3 regions of the Thioalkalivibrio sp. AKL10 genome follow, and region 2 is predicted to be linked to each of the others. Evidence: predicted binding sites of a transcription regulator. Region 2 holds the regulator's gene; each other region holds the start of a gene.

Region 1 (4,943 bases), 330 kb from region 2:
CGTCGTGTTGATGCGATTCGCTTCGCTCGTCGCATCCTACAGAGCTGAATCGGATTTACGGTAACGCAGGCGGGAACCCGCGTAGGATGCGACGAGCGAAGCGAATCGCATCAATGCGCCATTCTCGGTGTACGTGACACGAATGGTCCGCACGGATCTCGCAGCAATGGGGTGGCCGATGCTTTCGTGAAGGCGGGGAATCGGATATAGTTCGCGGCTTCGGGGCGTGGCGCAGTCTGGTAGCGCATCTGCATGGGGTGCAGAGGGTCGCAGGTTCAAATCCTGCCGTCCCGACCAAACGGGAACGATCAAAAAAGGCCGCTTCAAGCGGCCTTTTTTGTGTTCGGAGTTGCAGGTGGCGGCGTCGCCTGGGCTCAGGCTCAATCCATCGAGCGGCGGCGCGCCTCGCGCTGGTAATGGAGCAGGGCGATGTTGGTCTGGCGTTCCATCCACTGGGTCATTCCGACGATCTCGAAGCCCGCAAACTCGAAGCCATCACGCGTGCTGCGGCGACGGTTGGCTAGCCGCAGGTCCCCGGAAAGGCGTTCACTGACATCGGGGAGCAAGAGGTTCTCGAAGGCCAGGTTCGCCTGGTCCTCAAGCGCATCCAGAAGGGTGGTGGACAACTCGATGCACATGCCCTGGGCAGAGAGGTCGGCAACCTCGCCAATCACGGGATCCTTCCAGGCCTTCGCATGGAGTTCGATCTGAGGCCGCTGGGCCATCGGGATGTGCACGCGGAACGTTTCGCGGCGTTGCAGGTAGTGCAAAGTCTCCGGATAGGTGCAGACGTAGAGCGCGCCTTTTTGCTCCTGCTCGATGCGTGTTACATGCGTGCCGAATCGTACTGCAACCCCGCGCAGCGCGGCGAATACGCGCAAGTCCATGCCGGCCTGAACCTGCTGGTGCGCCCGAGGCGGGGTCAGCTCGTCGAGAAAGAGTTCCTTGGCGGCTGGGTCCAGACGGACCAGGGCCGAGGTGTACAGGGGGCCGTCGGTATCCACGCGAACGCTCACGACGGTGAGCTTGTGGTCGAGGTCCTTGAGGATGCCGGCAATCCGGTCCGGCTTGTCGACGGTATAGTCGGTGTCGTCCATGCGTCCGAAGTGTTAGGAAAGTGTGAGGACGCAAGGTACTGGTGGATGCCGCGAAAAGCCAGCCTCCACCAGCACCGGCCTCTCAGGCCTGGGTGATCTGGCGTCCGCCGCGGTTTCCGGGCCGGGCGCGGCCATACGGGTCGTAGGTGGCCGCGGGGCCGGTTTCCTCGCCGCGGAGGATCTGCATGGAGAGTTCCACGCGCTGGCGATCACGGTCGATCAGGCGCGCATTGCCCTGATTCAGAGTGTCGCAGCGTTCGATGGACTGGCGCAGGGCTTGCCAAAGGTCGTTCAGTACGACGCCATCGTCCATCTTCGAGAACAGGCGCGCGATGCCCTCGGGGCTGAAGGCCTCGCCGGCGGCCTCGACCAGGCCTTGCTGGTTGCGGGTCTCGGTTTCCAGTTCATGCAGCAGGGTCTGCTTGCCGGTCACCACGTCCTGCAGCGTATCGGGTTGGCGCGCTTCGACCGCGCGCGTCTCCTTTAGCAGACTCTCTTCCAGCTGATGAGCCAGCCGGATTGAGGTCTCGAGCGAGCGTTGCAGTTTATGGTGCGCGTCGGCATTCATGGGCGATAGACCGGGTTAGCGCAGCAGGCTTTCGAGGTCGATCATGCGATCGGCCAGCTGCTGGTTGTCCACTGGATAGTTGCCGCTGGAGATTGCCTCGCGCAGTTCGGCAACGCGGGCGGCGTCGAAGGGGGCGGTGTCGCCCGCGCCGGCCGCGGCATTCATTGCCTGGGCGGCCCCGGTGAGCGTGACCGAATCATTGTTTGCCGTCGATGCGTTACCGGAGGCCGGGGCACGGCTTGCCGTGTTGCCGGACTCGTCGCGACCCTTTACCCCGGGGTTCTGGCTGTCGGGGCGCAGGCTGTTCGTATTGAGGCCCTTGATATCCATGATGCCTTCCTGTCGTTGTAACTGTGCTGCAATTGTTTACGGCCAGCGTTGCTGAAACTGTAGGCCTCGGGGGCGGAAAAGTGTAACGGGCTTCACAGTCCGCCTCGAAGATCGTTGGCGTGCATGGTGGGGCGAGGCCTCAAAGCGCTACCCGGATGTGGCCGGAGGCCTGGATTTCGCCTTCGACGACGCGCCCGGAGGATGCGTTCTTGACGCGGATTCGTTCGCCCAGCGTCCCGTTCTCCAGCGCTTCGCCCTGCATGCGGATGGCGATTGAGCCGTTCTCTGCCAGGATGGTAACCCGTTGGCCGCGACTGATGATCTCGCGCGGGCTCACGTGCTGGGTTCCGATGATCTGACCCGGGCGGATGCTGCGCCGGGTCTGCTGGCCGATCAGGGCATTCTTTTCCTCATGATAACTGCCGGCATGGCGCGAGGTCTCGATTCGCTGGAAACGCAGGTCGCCCGCCGAGAGGGTGTGCTGGCGCGGCAGGGTACGGTTCGCAACCAGCACTTCGGCGTAACGTTCGACCGTCGCCGGCACGTATAACTGCCAGGTCACCGGGCCGGCACACTGGATATGGACAGCGGTGTTGCCGTCACGCCGCCCGCCGGGTGGGAAACGCGCTTCCAGGCCGTCCGTACAGGGGACGAGGCGCAGACGCTTGTCGAGCTGGCCAATCTCGATGGAAACATCCTTCTCGGTATCGGTAACGCCCAGTTCCTGAATCAGGAACTGCTCGGCGGCGTGGCGGATGTCGTCAACCGGGTGGACTTCGGCCCGGACGCTGGTAGACAGCAGTACCAGGGTGAACAAGAGGGCGACTCCGGCAAGGAGACGCGGAATGGCTCGCACGTTTGCGCTCGAGTCGATCACGCTCGCTGGCGAGGCACCGGAGGGCCCGCCTTTTCCTGGAACGAATGAGGCCCCAACGCGAACGAGCGAACGGATCAGCGTCTTCCTGGCAGCGGAAGAAAATTCTGAAATGGGTCGGCGCTGGTTCATGTTGCGGTCCTGTTTGGTCCTGTCCTGCGCAGCCAGTTCGGTGCGGGCGTCGGACTGTGCGCGAATGGCTCGGGTTTGACGGATCTTGCGTCGATGTCGAGCGAGTCGCGTGCGGTTTCAGTGCGCAAAAACATGCAGATGTCGTGCCAATGAATGGGCACCCCGCGCCGCGCGCGCATTCAAGGCCCGTCGGAGGCGGCCGTTATGGCCATGAGGCGGCGTCAGAAGGCGCATGCACGCAAATGCAAATGACAGGCCGGGGTTGCGCGGTGCACACTTGGCCTTTGAGGCCTGTCCGGTGCTAAGAGCAATCGGGGCAAGGAGAGCGGCACGATGAGTCAATTCATTGACGATGTGAATCAGCGAACCCAGTTGGTGGGGCAGAACCGCATGGAGCTGCTGCTGTTCCATCTGGGTGGGTCGCAGACCTTCGGGATCAATGTCTTCAAGGTCCGCGAGGTGATTCCGTCGCCGCCGCTGCGTCAGATTCCCGGCTCCATGAGCGTGGTACGCGGAGTGGCGACGTTGCGTGGCGGTACCGTGCCGATCATTGACCTGACGCGAGCGATGGGCCTGCGTGGCGCCGTCGGGGCGGTCGACAACGGGGAGCAGAAGGTGGTGGTCACCGAGTTCAATCGTTCGGTGCAGGGCTTCTGGGTGTCGGCGGTGGACCGCATCGTCAACGTGAACTGGCAGGACGTGAAGTCGCCCCCGCGCGGAACCGGGCGCGAATCCTTCCTGGTGGCCGTCACGGAGATCGACAACAAGCTGGTCGAGATTATCGATGTCGAACGGGTGCTCTCCATCGTCAATCCGCTGCCCAGCGAGGTCTCGCCATCCATCCGCGAGAACGCCCGCGAGGCCAGCGGGCGCAAGGTCGTGATCGTCGATGACTCGGTGGTGGCGCGCAAGCAGATCGAGGGGGCGATCAAGGGACTCGGTTTCGAATACGATGTCTTCAAGGATGGCCAGGAAGCACTGGACTTCCTTGAGCAGAAGGCCGCGGAAGGGCCGGTAGGCGACCAGGTCGAACTGGTGATCTCGGATATCGAGATGCCACGCATGGATGGCTACACCCTGACCGCGCGCATCCGGGACAATCCCGCGCTGCAGAATTTGCGGGTGCTGCTGCACTCCTCACTGAGTGGGGAATTCAACACGGATATGGTCAAGCGCGCCGGGGCCGATGCCTTTTTGTCCAAGTTCAATCCCGACGAGCTGGCGAATGCGGTGCTGGACCAGACCGGGCGCCCGGATCAACAGGCCGAATGACCGGTCGGGCGGAACCGCGTTGCCGCTCGGCAAGCCCGGAGCGGCGACGGGTGGCCGCCACTCGGGCTGTATGGTGCCATGCGCGCGACGCCGTATACTCGACCCGATCTTCGGGATCACCCCGGTTTTCCGGCCAAGAGGCCCCGGTCAAGGATTCGTCATCAGGATGCCTAATCACGATGGACAGCGCTCAGGGATGACTCGGTGATCGATTCCCGCGACTACGAGGAGTTCTCCCGCTTTCTGCAGGACTGCTGCGGTCTGGTGCTGGGCGACAGCCGCCAGTACCTGGTTTCCAGTCGTCTGTCGCGCCTGCTCGACGAGTTTGACTTCAAGAGCGTCCCGGAACTGCTGCATGCCATGCGGCAGGCCCCGAATCCGCGCCTGCGCACCCGCGTGATCGATGCGATGACGACCAACGAGACGTCCTGGTTCCGCGATGGCTTTCCGTTCGAGATCCTGCGTCACGTGTTGTTGCCGGAACTGGCCGCGAAGGGAGGCAGCATCAAGGTCTGGTCCGCGGGCTGCTCCAGTGGGCAGGAGGCCTATACGATCTCGATGGTAGTCTCGGAATGGGAGGAGTCGCGGCCGGCCCGGAAGGTTCCGGTCTCCATTCTGGGCACGGACCTGTCAGAGAAGATCCTGGACGATGCGCGGCGGGCCGTGTACG
Region 2 (4,943 bases):
CCGCTGGAGAGCCGAATCAGGGTAACGAGGTTCTCTTCGAGGTCGGTCACCAGCTGGATCACGCGGCGAATCACCTGGCCGGTAATGTCCTGATAACTTTGTGCCATCAACACCTCGGAGAGCAGCCGCCGCAATTCCTCGGCGTCCTCGCCCGCCTGCCCGAAGAAGCTGTCCAGCTCACGCGCGAAATCGCGGAATTCGTCCACCGAGAGCTGCCGGTTGCGAAAGCGCGTCCATTTGGCGGTCAAGTCGGCCGCCTGCTGGCTGAACGACTCGGCGATCGGCAGGCTCGATTCGATGGCGCCCATCGTGGCGTGCGCGGCCTGCTCGGTCATGGTGACCACGTAGTTCAGGCGTTCCTTCGCATCCGGGATCTCCGCCTGGGTCAGCTCTACCAGGCGCGAGTCGCCACGGAAGCTTTGCAAGGCCTCGTGAAGGTCGCGCGTCAGCTTGCCCAGTTCGTCGAAGAGCTCGCGGTCGTAAGGACGCGCTAGATCCTGCACCAGCGCGCGTGCCGCCGCGTCGTCGCCCGCCTCGAGCGTCTGCACCAGTTGCCGGGCCAGCTCGAGCTGGCCGTCGCGTGGGGGGTGTTCCTGTTCAGTCATGAGGAGCCTCTTGCTGGTACGGCGCCGAAGGAGCCGGGTCACGTCCACCCGCGCAAGCGAGACGGACGTCGTCCGTATTCATCACTGAGCGATGCTTAGCCCTGTGCTTCAATACGTTCGAAGATCTTGTCGATCTTTTCCTTCAGCGTTTCGGCGGTAAACGGCTTGACCACGTAACCGTTCACACCTGCCTCCGCAGCCTCCACGATCTGGTCGCGCTTGGCCTCGGCCGTCACCATCAGCACCGGCATCGACTTCAGGTTGGCATCCGCCCGGACGGCCTTCAGCAGGTCGATGCCCGGCATATTGGGCATGTTCCAGTCGGTAATCAGGAAGTCGAAATCACCATTTTGCAGCATCGGCAGCGCGGTGCTGCCGTCGTCGGCTTCCTGCGTATTATTGAAGCCAAGATCGCGCAAGAGGTTCTTGATAATGCGCCGCATCGTGGAAAAATCGTCCACGATGAGAATTTTCATTCCCTTGTCCACACGTCACTCCGGGATTCGTAAGGTGAGTTTTAGAATAACTGCAAAGCCGTGCCGTCTTCGAGCCACGACCCCATGCGCGCGCGCAGCCGGATGACCGCCTGGCTGCGAATCTGGCTCACGCGCGACTCGGTCACGCCCAGAACAGCCCCGATCTCGCGCAGATTCAGTTCTTCGGTGTAATACAGCGACAGCACCAGGCGTTCGCGTTCAGGCAGATCCCCAAGGGCCTCGGCCAACTCCTCGCGAAACTCGCCAGCCTCAAGGCTACGCGACGGAGAGACTTCCTGCCCCTCGATCACACGATCGGCCCCGTCATCCCCGCCACCCAGATCGTCCAGCGCAAACAGATGGGCCCCGGCATGGTCCTTGAGCATGTCGTAATAGTCATCGATCGCCACGTCCAGCTCGGCCGCCACTTCGCTCCCACGCGCCGCACGCCCCTCACGGGCCTCGACACTCTGGATCGCGGCGGCAATACGCCGGCTGTTGCGGTGCACCGAACGCGGCGTCCAGTCACTGCGACGCAATTCGTCGATCATCGCACCGCGGATGCGGATTCCGGCGTAGGTGGCAAAGGTCGCCCCCTGCCCGCCCTCGAACTGCCGCGCCGCCTCCAGAAGGCCGATCATGCCGGCCTGGATCAGATCATCGACCTGGACCGAGGCCGGCAGACGGGCCATCAGGTGGTGCGCGATGCGATGCACCAGTTCAACGTGATCGGCAATCAACTTCTCGTGTCCACCGGTCGCGGTGGACGTCGCCTGGTAGCCGGAAAGTCGATTACGCGTCGTCATCATGCACTCTGCAGCATTCGTTCCACGAAGAACCCGACGCCCCCGTGGTCACCCCCACCAACCGGCCAGCGGTCCACCGTGCGTGCCAGTTCGGCAAACGCCTTGCCGGCCGGACTGCCGGGATACTGCTGAACCACCGGTGCCCTTTTCTGCACGGACTTGCGCAGATGTTCGTCCATCGGGATATAGCCGGCCAGATCCAGGACCACCTCCGGCAGGTAATTGCCACAGACGGTATTGAGTTTCTGCATCAGCCGCTCCGCACCCTCGCGTCCGCTGACCATGTTGGTGACCATGCGGAAACGCCGCAGCCCGTGGTCACGATGCAGCACCTTGATCAGGGCATAGGCATCGGTAATCGAAGCCGGCTCGTCGCAGACCACCACAAGGGTCTCCTGTACCGCCCGGCAGAACGAAGTCACCGACTCCTGCAGGCCTGCAGCAGTGTCCACGATCAGGACATCCAGCGGCTTGCGGTAGGCGCTGAAGGCATGGATCAGCCCCGCGTGCTCGGCCGGCGTAAGATTCGCCATCGCCGCGATACCGGAGGCCGACGGGACCACCTTCACCCCGTCCGGCCCCTGAACCAGGACATCGTCCAGGCTGTCCACGGCGCCGGTCACCAGGTCGTGCAGGGTGCGCTCCGGGCGCATCCCGAGCAACAGGTCCACGTTGGCCAGGCCCAGATCCGCATCGAACAGCATCACCTCGCGGCCCAACCGGGCCAGGCCGACCGCCAGATTGACCGACACGTTGGTCTTGCCCACGCCGCCCTTGCCCGAGGCGACCGCAATGACCTTCAACGGCTTGTTAGTGCGTGGCATAACGCCCCTTTCCAACCGGCTGAATCAGTTCCAGTGTGGCCGGCTCGGCCCCCTGCGCCGGGCGCAGCGGCGAGCGCGAGCGTCGCGGCGCTTCCATTTCGGCCAGCCGTTCGGCGGCCCAGGTCTCGCGGGCATTGCCACCCGCCTGCGCACCCTCGGCATCGTCGTCCAGTGCCAGGCGGGTCAGATACCCCGTATCGACCCGGTGAAAATCCTCGGCGATGCGCTGGCCATCGCTTACAAACCCAAGCCCCAGGTGCTGGTCCAGCAGGACCGACAGGACCTCGCCCAGCTGTTCTGCCTCGTCCAGTTTGGTCAGCACCAGCGCCGAGGGATCCGCCTTGCGAAACGCGTCCAGCACCCGCCGCAAGGTACTGCCCTGGGTCGTGGCCGACACAACCAACCAGCTCTCGGCACGGATATCCGGCGGCAGATGCGCGAACAGCGACTCCTCCTCCACCGCGCGCGGCGCCTGCCCGGCGGTATCCACCAGGATCAGGTGGCCATCGTCCACGCGCCGCGCCAGATCGCGCAGTTCGCGCGCATTCTGCAGCACGCGCACCGAGATCCCCGCCATCTGTGCAAAGGCTTGCAGCTGCCGTGTGGCACCGATGCGCTGGCTGTCCAGGGTCACCAGCGTAACCGAATCCGGTCCCATCCGACGGATCTGGCGCAACGCGATCCGTGCCAGCGTGGTGGTCTTTCCGACACCGGTCGGCCCCACCATCGCCAGCAGCCCGCCCTCGTCCAGGATCGCCGGGCGATGCGTGGCAATCGCACCCGAAAGCCGCGCGCGGAGACGCTCCCAAGCCTGCTCGGGGGAGCTGTCATCGAGGATGCTGCCCGCCAGGCTGCGGGCCAGCGATTCACTGAAGCCGCGGTCGATCAGGCGGACCTTGCATTCGGCCGCAAGGGGGTGACGGGCCGCCCAGCGAGCCTCGTCACTCTCCGCATACTGACGCGTCATCAGGCTGCGCAGGTCACGCAACTCCTGGCGCATCGCGGTGAGCTCGGGATCGGCCGGCCACGAAGGGGCCGCCGAATTCGGGGCGCGGTCGGCGGTGCGCGCCTCGCGGGCCGGCTTTGCGGCCTCCGGCTCGCGCACCGGCTCCGAGGACTCGCCATCCTCCAGGGCGGCGACCACCTCCAACCAGCCATCCACCCGGCGACTGGAGAGGATCACGGCATCCTCTCCCTGTTGTTCGCGCACCTGACGCATGGCGTCGCGCATGTCCCGGGCCCGATATCGTCTGACATTCATGCTTTGATCTCCTGCGCCGCTCACGCGGCGGAACCCCTATGTCTCATGCGGACTGCTTCGCCGTTTCTTCCTGACCGACCGTGGCCACTACCCGAATCCGCCGGTTGTCGGGGATCTCGGTAAACGCCAGGACGGTCAGGCTGCGAACCGCGCCGCGCAACCAGCCGGCAATCCAGGAACGGATCTCCGGTGCCACCACCAGGATCGCCGCTTGGCCGGCCGTCTCCTGGCGGCGCGCCGCGTCCGCAACCGAACGCTGCAACCGTTCCGCCAGCCCGGGCTCCAGTCCAACCGTGCCACCCGAGCTGCCCTGCAGGGACTTATGCAAGAGCTGTTCCAGCGATGGGTCCAGGGCAATCAATGGCAGCTCATCCTCCGGTCCCACAAGGTCCTGGACGATGGAACGCGACAGCGCGACGCGCACCGCTGCGGTCAAAGTGCCGGGATCCTGACTCTTCACCCCGTCGTCTGCCAGGGTTTCGGCGATCGTGCGCAGGTCGCGGATCGAGACCTGCTCGGCCAGCAGGTTCTGCAACACCTTCAGCACGATCGAAAGCGACAGGGTCTTGGGCACGAGGTTCTCCACCAGCTTCGGCGAATGCCGCGCCAGCTGATCCAGCAGGTGCTGTGCCTCCTCGTGCCCGATCAGGCGGTGGGCGTTCTCGCGGAACACCTGCGACAAATGCGTCGCAATCACCGTGGAACAGTCGACCACGGTATAGCCGGCGCCCTGGGCCTGGTCGCGATCCGACGGGTCGATCCACAGGGCATCCAGGTTGAAGGTCGGGTCCTTGGTCGGGGTGCCCGGCACGGTGCCGAAGACCTCGCCCGGATTGATCGCCAGTTCGCGATCGGGAAACACCTCGGCCTCCGCCACAGTGACGCCCAGCAGGCTGATCCGATAGGCGTTCGGGCTCAGCTCCAGGTTGTCGCGGATGTGCACCGGCTGCAGCAGGAACCCGAGCTCCTGC
Region 3 (4,943 bases), on a different contig from region 2:
GTCGTGGTCGATCTTGCGCGGGGTGCGGTAGGAGTTGCGCTGCGCGACCTGGGTATCGCCAATGGACTCCACCGCTCCGACCAGGGTCACGATCGCGAAGGTCAGAAGCAGCGTGAACCAGGTGGGCGAGAACTCGAAATAAAAGCCGGGCCATTCCAGCGGCGGCAGGCCGAACCAGGCGGCCTCGGTGACCTCCGAGAAATCCGTGACGCCGAAGATCATCGCGACCACGATCCCGGAGCCCAGTCCCATGATGGGCGCCCACAGCCGCAGCAGGCGTCCGCCGAAGACCGCCACGAGAATGGTGAACCCGAGTGTGAACAGGGCCACCACCAGCGCCCGCCAGGTCCCCTCGTAGTCTCCTTCACCCTGCATCATGTCGGCTGTGGTGGGGATTACGCCGAGCACCACCAGCATGATCACGACCCCACTGACGGTGGGCGTGATGATGCGGCGGAATAGCCCGAGATAGCGCGCGAACAGAAACTGTACCGGGGCCGACAGCACTGCAAGGGTGCCGACCAGCGCCATGCCGCCGACCAGGGCGGCCTCGATGCCCACGGCCAGGTAGGCGGTCGAGGTCCCCATGAAGATCAGGTAGCCCGATCCGATCGGGCCGACGCGGCGGACCTGAATCAGTGTGGCAAGCGCGCTGCCGATGAGGGCGGCGAATACGGTCCACTGGGTCGCGGCCAGATCGAGACCGATGGCGCGGGCCAGGATCAGGGGGGCGATGATGATGGTCGGTGCGACCAACAACAGGCTCTGCAGCGCACTGATTGTGCATTTGACCGGAGGCGGGTGATCGTCCACCTCATAGATGATCTTCGACTGGGAAGCTTCGGCCACGGTGCCCCCTGGGCGCGGTTGGCGAAAGCGCGCAATCATAACAGCCACGTGGTGTCGGGAGCCCAGGAGGTTTTGGTTGGGCGTTGCCCGCGAGTCGTTGGGGACGGGCAACCAGACAAAAAAAGACCCGGCGCAATGGCCGGGCCCAAGATCGTTCAGACACCCGTGTGATGGAGGGTTGTGATCTGAACGGCGGGTCATCGGCTGCCGTTGCCACGAGCCGATGATTTCCGCATCTTGTATAAGTGGACAGGGACTGTGGAAACAGGTTCCTGCCACCCGCCGCAAGAATGTGGCATGCGTCACATTTTCTCCCCCCTGGCACCACGGAGTCGCGATGCGCGGTCTTGAACAGATCCCCTGGCTGTATGACGGCCTGATGGCCGGTGCCGATCTTCTGGGGCTGCGCCGCTGGCGACGGCGCCTGGTCGAGGGCGCCGAAGGCCGGGTGCTGGAGGTCGGGTGCGGGACCGGGCGCGATCTGCCGCTGTACGCGGATCCGACGCAAGTGATCGGCATGGATCCGGACCTGGCCGCGCTGCGGAGGGCGCGACGCCGTGCGCCGGCGGTCCCGCTGGTGGTGGCGAAGGCCGAGGCGCTGCCATTTGCGGATGGGGTGTTCGATAGCGTGGTCTCCGGCCTGGTTTTCTGCAGCGTCCAGGACCCGCCGCGGGCCCTGGGCGAGGTGCGCCGGGTGCTGGCGGACGGCGGCGCGTTGCGCATGCTGGAGCATGTGCGCCACACCCGCCCGCTGCTGGGACGGGCCCAGGACCGGGTGCAGCCGGCCTGGACCTGCGTCACCGGCGGTTGCCATCCCAATCGCGATACCGAGGCCGCGGTGGAGCAGGCCGGGTTCTGCATCGAACCCGAGGATCGCGTGGCCCGTGGCGTGATGCGGCGCTTTGCCGCGCGGGTCTGCAGAGCGCCCGAAGATCCTGCCGGACGCAACGCCGGGAAGACTGACTGAAGGTCGAGGGCCTTGTTCACCACGAAGGGCACGCTGGCGCGAAGAAGGGGAAGCATCGGCGACGAGAGTTCCGGTGCTGATCGTCGTTCGTGCAGTTGTGCGTTGAAAATCCTCCCGCGTGCGAAAAAATCGTGCATGGAGGCTCAAGTCTTGCGGGATGCGGCCGTCACCGGGGGAAGGCCCGTCGTCCTGAGCGCTGGTGGGCCTGTACATTCAGATTCCGGGAGTACCAGGATGGACGCAAGCGCGATTGCCGCAATGGCCACCCAGCAAAGCCAGCAGCAGCTGGCCATGCAGAAAGATGTGGCCCTGCAGAAGAAGGCGATGGAGTCGCAGGAGATGGCCGCTCAGTCGATGCTGGAGGCACTACCCGACATTGGCGAGATGCAGGCCGCCACACAGGGTCTGCCGGCAAACGTGGGCACCAACATCAACACGACCGCCTGACGCCCCCCAGTCCTTTCGCCCTGCAAGGCCCCGGCGCGTTACTGCCCGGGGCCTTTTCGTTTCCTGATTAGCAACGAGCGTCAGCCAGGCTCAAGGCCCGTGCGGGCCCGGGTCTCCAGGCGCCTCCTACATCGTCCTCCCGGAAACCGCGCAGCGGTTATCCGGGATCTCCACGGTATGAGTGACCCGTACGTTGGGGCTAGAACGGCGTGTGGAGATCCCGGCTCTCCGCTGCGCTACGGCCGGGATGACGCGGAAGTATTTTGGTCCCGGGTGTCGGAGCCGCTGTGTCCGGATGCCCCCGTACCCCGCGATCACGCGGTCTTCCATCCAGAGCCGTCGCGCCCTGCGCGGCAGGCCGGGAGCCTGCCCTGCACCGTGCCCTGGGTGCCCTCTGTGGTTACACGCCCCGGTGTTTCCGTCGTCTCTTTGAGTGCTTCGTGATGAACCCATTCAGGCGGCCGTCCGTTACTGCCGCTGCGCCTCGAACTCGATCATCAGTTCGACCTCGTCGCCAACGATGTCGCGGGTCAGGCCGTAGGTCATGCCGAAATCGGAACGATCGAAGCTGCCACGCATCGACGCCCCCAGCACGTACGGGCGGCCGAACAGGCCACCCAGCGGGAACGGGTAGCGCCCGACCTTGTTGATGGTCACGTCGAGATGGATGGTGCGGGTCTCGCCCAGCAGCTCCAGGCCGCCACTCAGGCGCCCGGTGTTCTCGCCGGTGGGCTGGTAGCGCGTGGCGGTGAAGCGCATCTCCGGGTATTCCTCGACGTGCAGGAAGTCCTCGTTGCGCAGGTGGTCGTCGCGTTCGGCGTGGTTGGTGAACACGCTGTCGGTCTTGATGACGAAGAAGCCGCCCTCCAGCTCGCCCGAGTCCGGGTCGAAGGTGAACTCGCCCTCGGCCTCCAGGAACATGCCCATGACCTTGGCGTAGCCGGCGTGATCGACCAGGAAACCGACTGCGAAGTGGTCGGGGTCGATGACCCAGCGGTCGGCATCGGCCAGGGCTGCAGCGGGCAGGGCGAAGGTTGCGGTCAGCAGGCAGGTCAGGAGCGCGGAGCGCAGGCGGCTGGAAAAGCGGTGGTTGCGGGCGTCAGTCATGACACACCTCCGGTCGGTGGCGGTAGAGCCAGTGGATATCCACGGCAAAGGACAGGCCGAGGGCCAGCAGGCCGGTCAGGGCAATCGTGATCGCGGCGCTGGCGGGCAGGCCGGGGATCAGTATCAACAGCAGGACTACGGTCTGCAGCACGCAGACGGTCTGGCGGCGGCGGCTGGGTGGCAGCGCCCCGGCCAGCCAGGGCCAGGGGCGGGCGGCCAGCACGAAGGCATAGCGCATCAGCCCGATCAGGATCACCCAGGGGCCGACTGCGGTCATCTGCCAGGCGAGCACGGACAAAGCCAGGATCATCGCTGCGTCCAGTTCCATGTCGAAGCGGGCCCCGAATGCGGTGGCGCTGTCGGTGCGCCGCGCGACGGCCCCGTCGAGCCCGTCCAGCAGCAGGGCCAGACCCGCCAGCGCAATCACCCAGAGGGCCAGCAATGGGTCACCCGTGGCAGGGGGGGCGAATACCAGGGCCCCCAGGGGTGCGGTCAGGGCGGCGCGCAGCAGCGTGACCCGGTTGGCCGGGCCGGGGCCACGCCCGTCCCGGGCCAGTCCGTCCGGGGGGGTGGTGGTGGCGAGCAGGGCGCCGAGCATGAACCAGAGCACGACAAAGCCGAGGATTGCGTGCGGTCCCAGTTCGGCGTGCAGCATCAGCGCCGCCGTGACGACCAGGCCCAGCAGGCCGGCGACGAGCCCGTCGGCCGCCCAGACGCGGAGACCGGTCCGTATCCGTGCCGCGGAGCGACGTTTGGCGGTGGATGATTCCATGTGGGGATTGTAGCCCTCCGTTGGAGGTCTCCGGGGCCTTGCCTTGCGACCACGCCGCGCGCCGGGAGTTGCCGCTTGGAATACGCTTCGCCCACACTGCGCGGATGATGACGCCGCCTTGCATCCTGACCTTGCAGTGCTTCCGGTGAACACGCCGGCTCCCGAACAGGCCTTCTGGGTCGTCGGTCCCGGCACGGGCGAACTGCGCCCGGAGGCATTGGCGGAGCCGGTGTCGGGGGAGGTGCGGGTGCGCACGCAGTTTTCCGCGATCAGTCGCGGGACCGAGGCGCTGGTCTTTCATGGCCGGGTCCCCGCGAGCCAGCATCAGGCGATGCGCGCGCCGTTCCAGGCGGGCGAGTTCCCCTGGCCGGTCAAGTACGGATACATCAGCGTCGGAATGGTCGAGGCGGGGGACGAAGGGGATGCACCGCTGGGGCAGCGGGTGTTCTGTCTGTATCCGCACCAGAGCGCCTACGTCGTTCCCGCGGACGCGGTGGTCCCGATCCCGGATGCGGTGCCCGCGGAGCGCGCGGTGCTGGCGGCCAACATGGAGACGGCGATCAACGCGGTCTGGGATGCGCACTCCGGTCCGGGGGATCGCATCGCCGTGATCGGGGCGGGGGTGGTCGGGCTGCTGGTGGCCTGGCTGCTGCGCGCGATCCCCGGCACCGAGGTGACGTTGATCGACCCCAACCCCCAGCGCGAGGCTGTGGCGGCCCGGCTGGGGTTGAGCCTTTGCACCCCGGACGCGGCGCAAGCAAATCCGGACCTGCAGGGTCTGGACGGGGTCGTGCATGCCAG

What was found. Region 2 encodes FliA, which starts transcription of late flagellar genes. Its sites were predicted from a motif close to GCTAAAGTTNNNNNNNNNNCNGCCGATA; they were not measured.
Region 1: flgM (flagellar biosynthesis anti-sigma factor FlgM) is a predicted target of FliA. The motif match lies at 2,032-2,059, and genes of this name have one in related genera.
Region 3: G333_RS0112480 (putative motility protein) is a predicted target of FliA. The motif match lies at 1,958-1,985, and genes of this name have one in related genera.

What each region holds. Positions count from the first base shown of each region.
Region 1 covers NZ_KB907143.1:280,199-285,141, forward strand. Annotated here, with positions in the region: tRNA gene G333_RS0107120 (tRNA-Pro) at 221-297, shown strand; gene G333_RS0107125 (flagellar brake protein) at 381-1,097, opposite strand; gene G333_RS0107130 (flagella synthesis protein FlgN) at 1,180-1,665, opposite strand; gene flgM (flagellar biosynthesis anti-sigma factor FlgM) at 1,681-1,995, opposite strand; gene flgA (flagellar basal body P-ring formation chaperone FlgA) at 2,135-2,812, opposite strand; gene G333_RS0107145 (chemotaxis protein CheV) at 3,335-4,273, shown strand; gene G333_RS0107150 (protein-glutamate O-methyltransferase CheR) at 4,478-4,943, shown strand, end outside.
Region 2 covers NZ_KB907143.1:607,084-612,026, forward strand. Annotated here, with positions in the region: gene G333_RS0108670 (protein phosphatase CheZ) at 1-605, opposite strand, end outside; gene cheY (chemotaxis response regulator CheY) at 701-1,081, opposite strand; gene G333_RS0108680 (RNA polymerase sigma factor FliA) at 1,123-1,890, opposite strand; gene G333_RS0108685 (MinD/ParA family protein) at 1,887-2,711, opposite strand; gene flhF (flagellar biosynthesis protein FlhF) at 2,698-3,942, opposite strand; gene flhA (flagellar biosynthesis protein FlhA) at 4,016-4,943, opposite strand, start outside.
Region 3 covers NZ_KB907145.1:299,325-304,267, forward strand. Annotated here, with positions in the region: gene G333_RS0112470 (uracil-xanthine permease family protein) at 1-849, opposite strand, end outside; gene G333_RS0112475 (class I SAM-dependent methyltransferase) at 1,187-1,816, shown strand; gene G333_RS0112480 (putative motility protein) at 2,051-2,263, shown strand; gene G333_RS0112485 (YceI family protein) at 2,732-3,370, opposite strand; gene G333_RS0112490 (CDP-alcohol phosphatidyltransferase family protein) at 3,363-4,142, opposite strand; gene G333_RS0112495 (zinc-binding alcohol dehydrogenase) at 4,279-4,943, shown strand, end outside.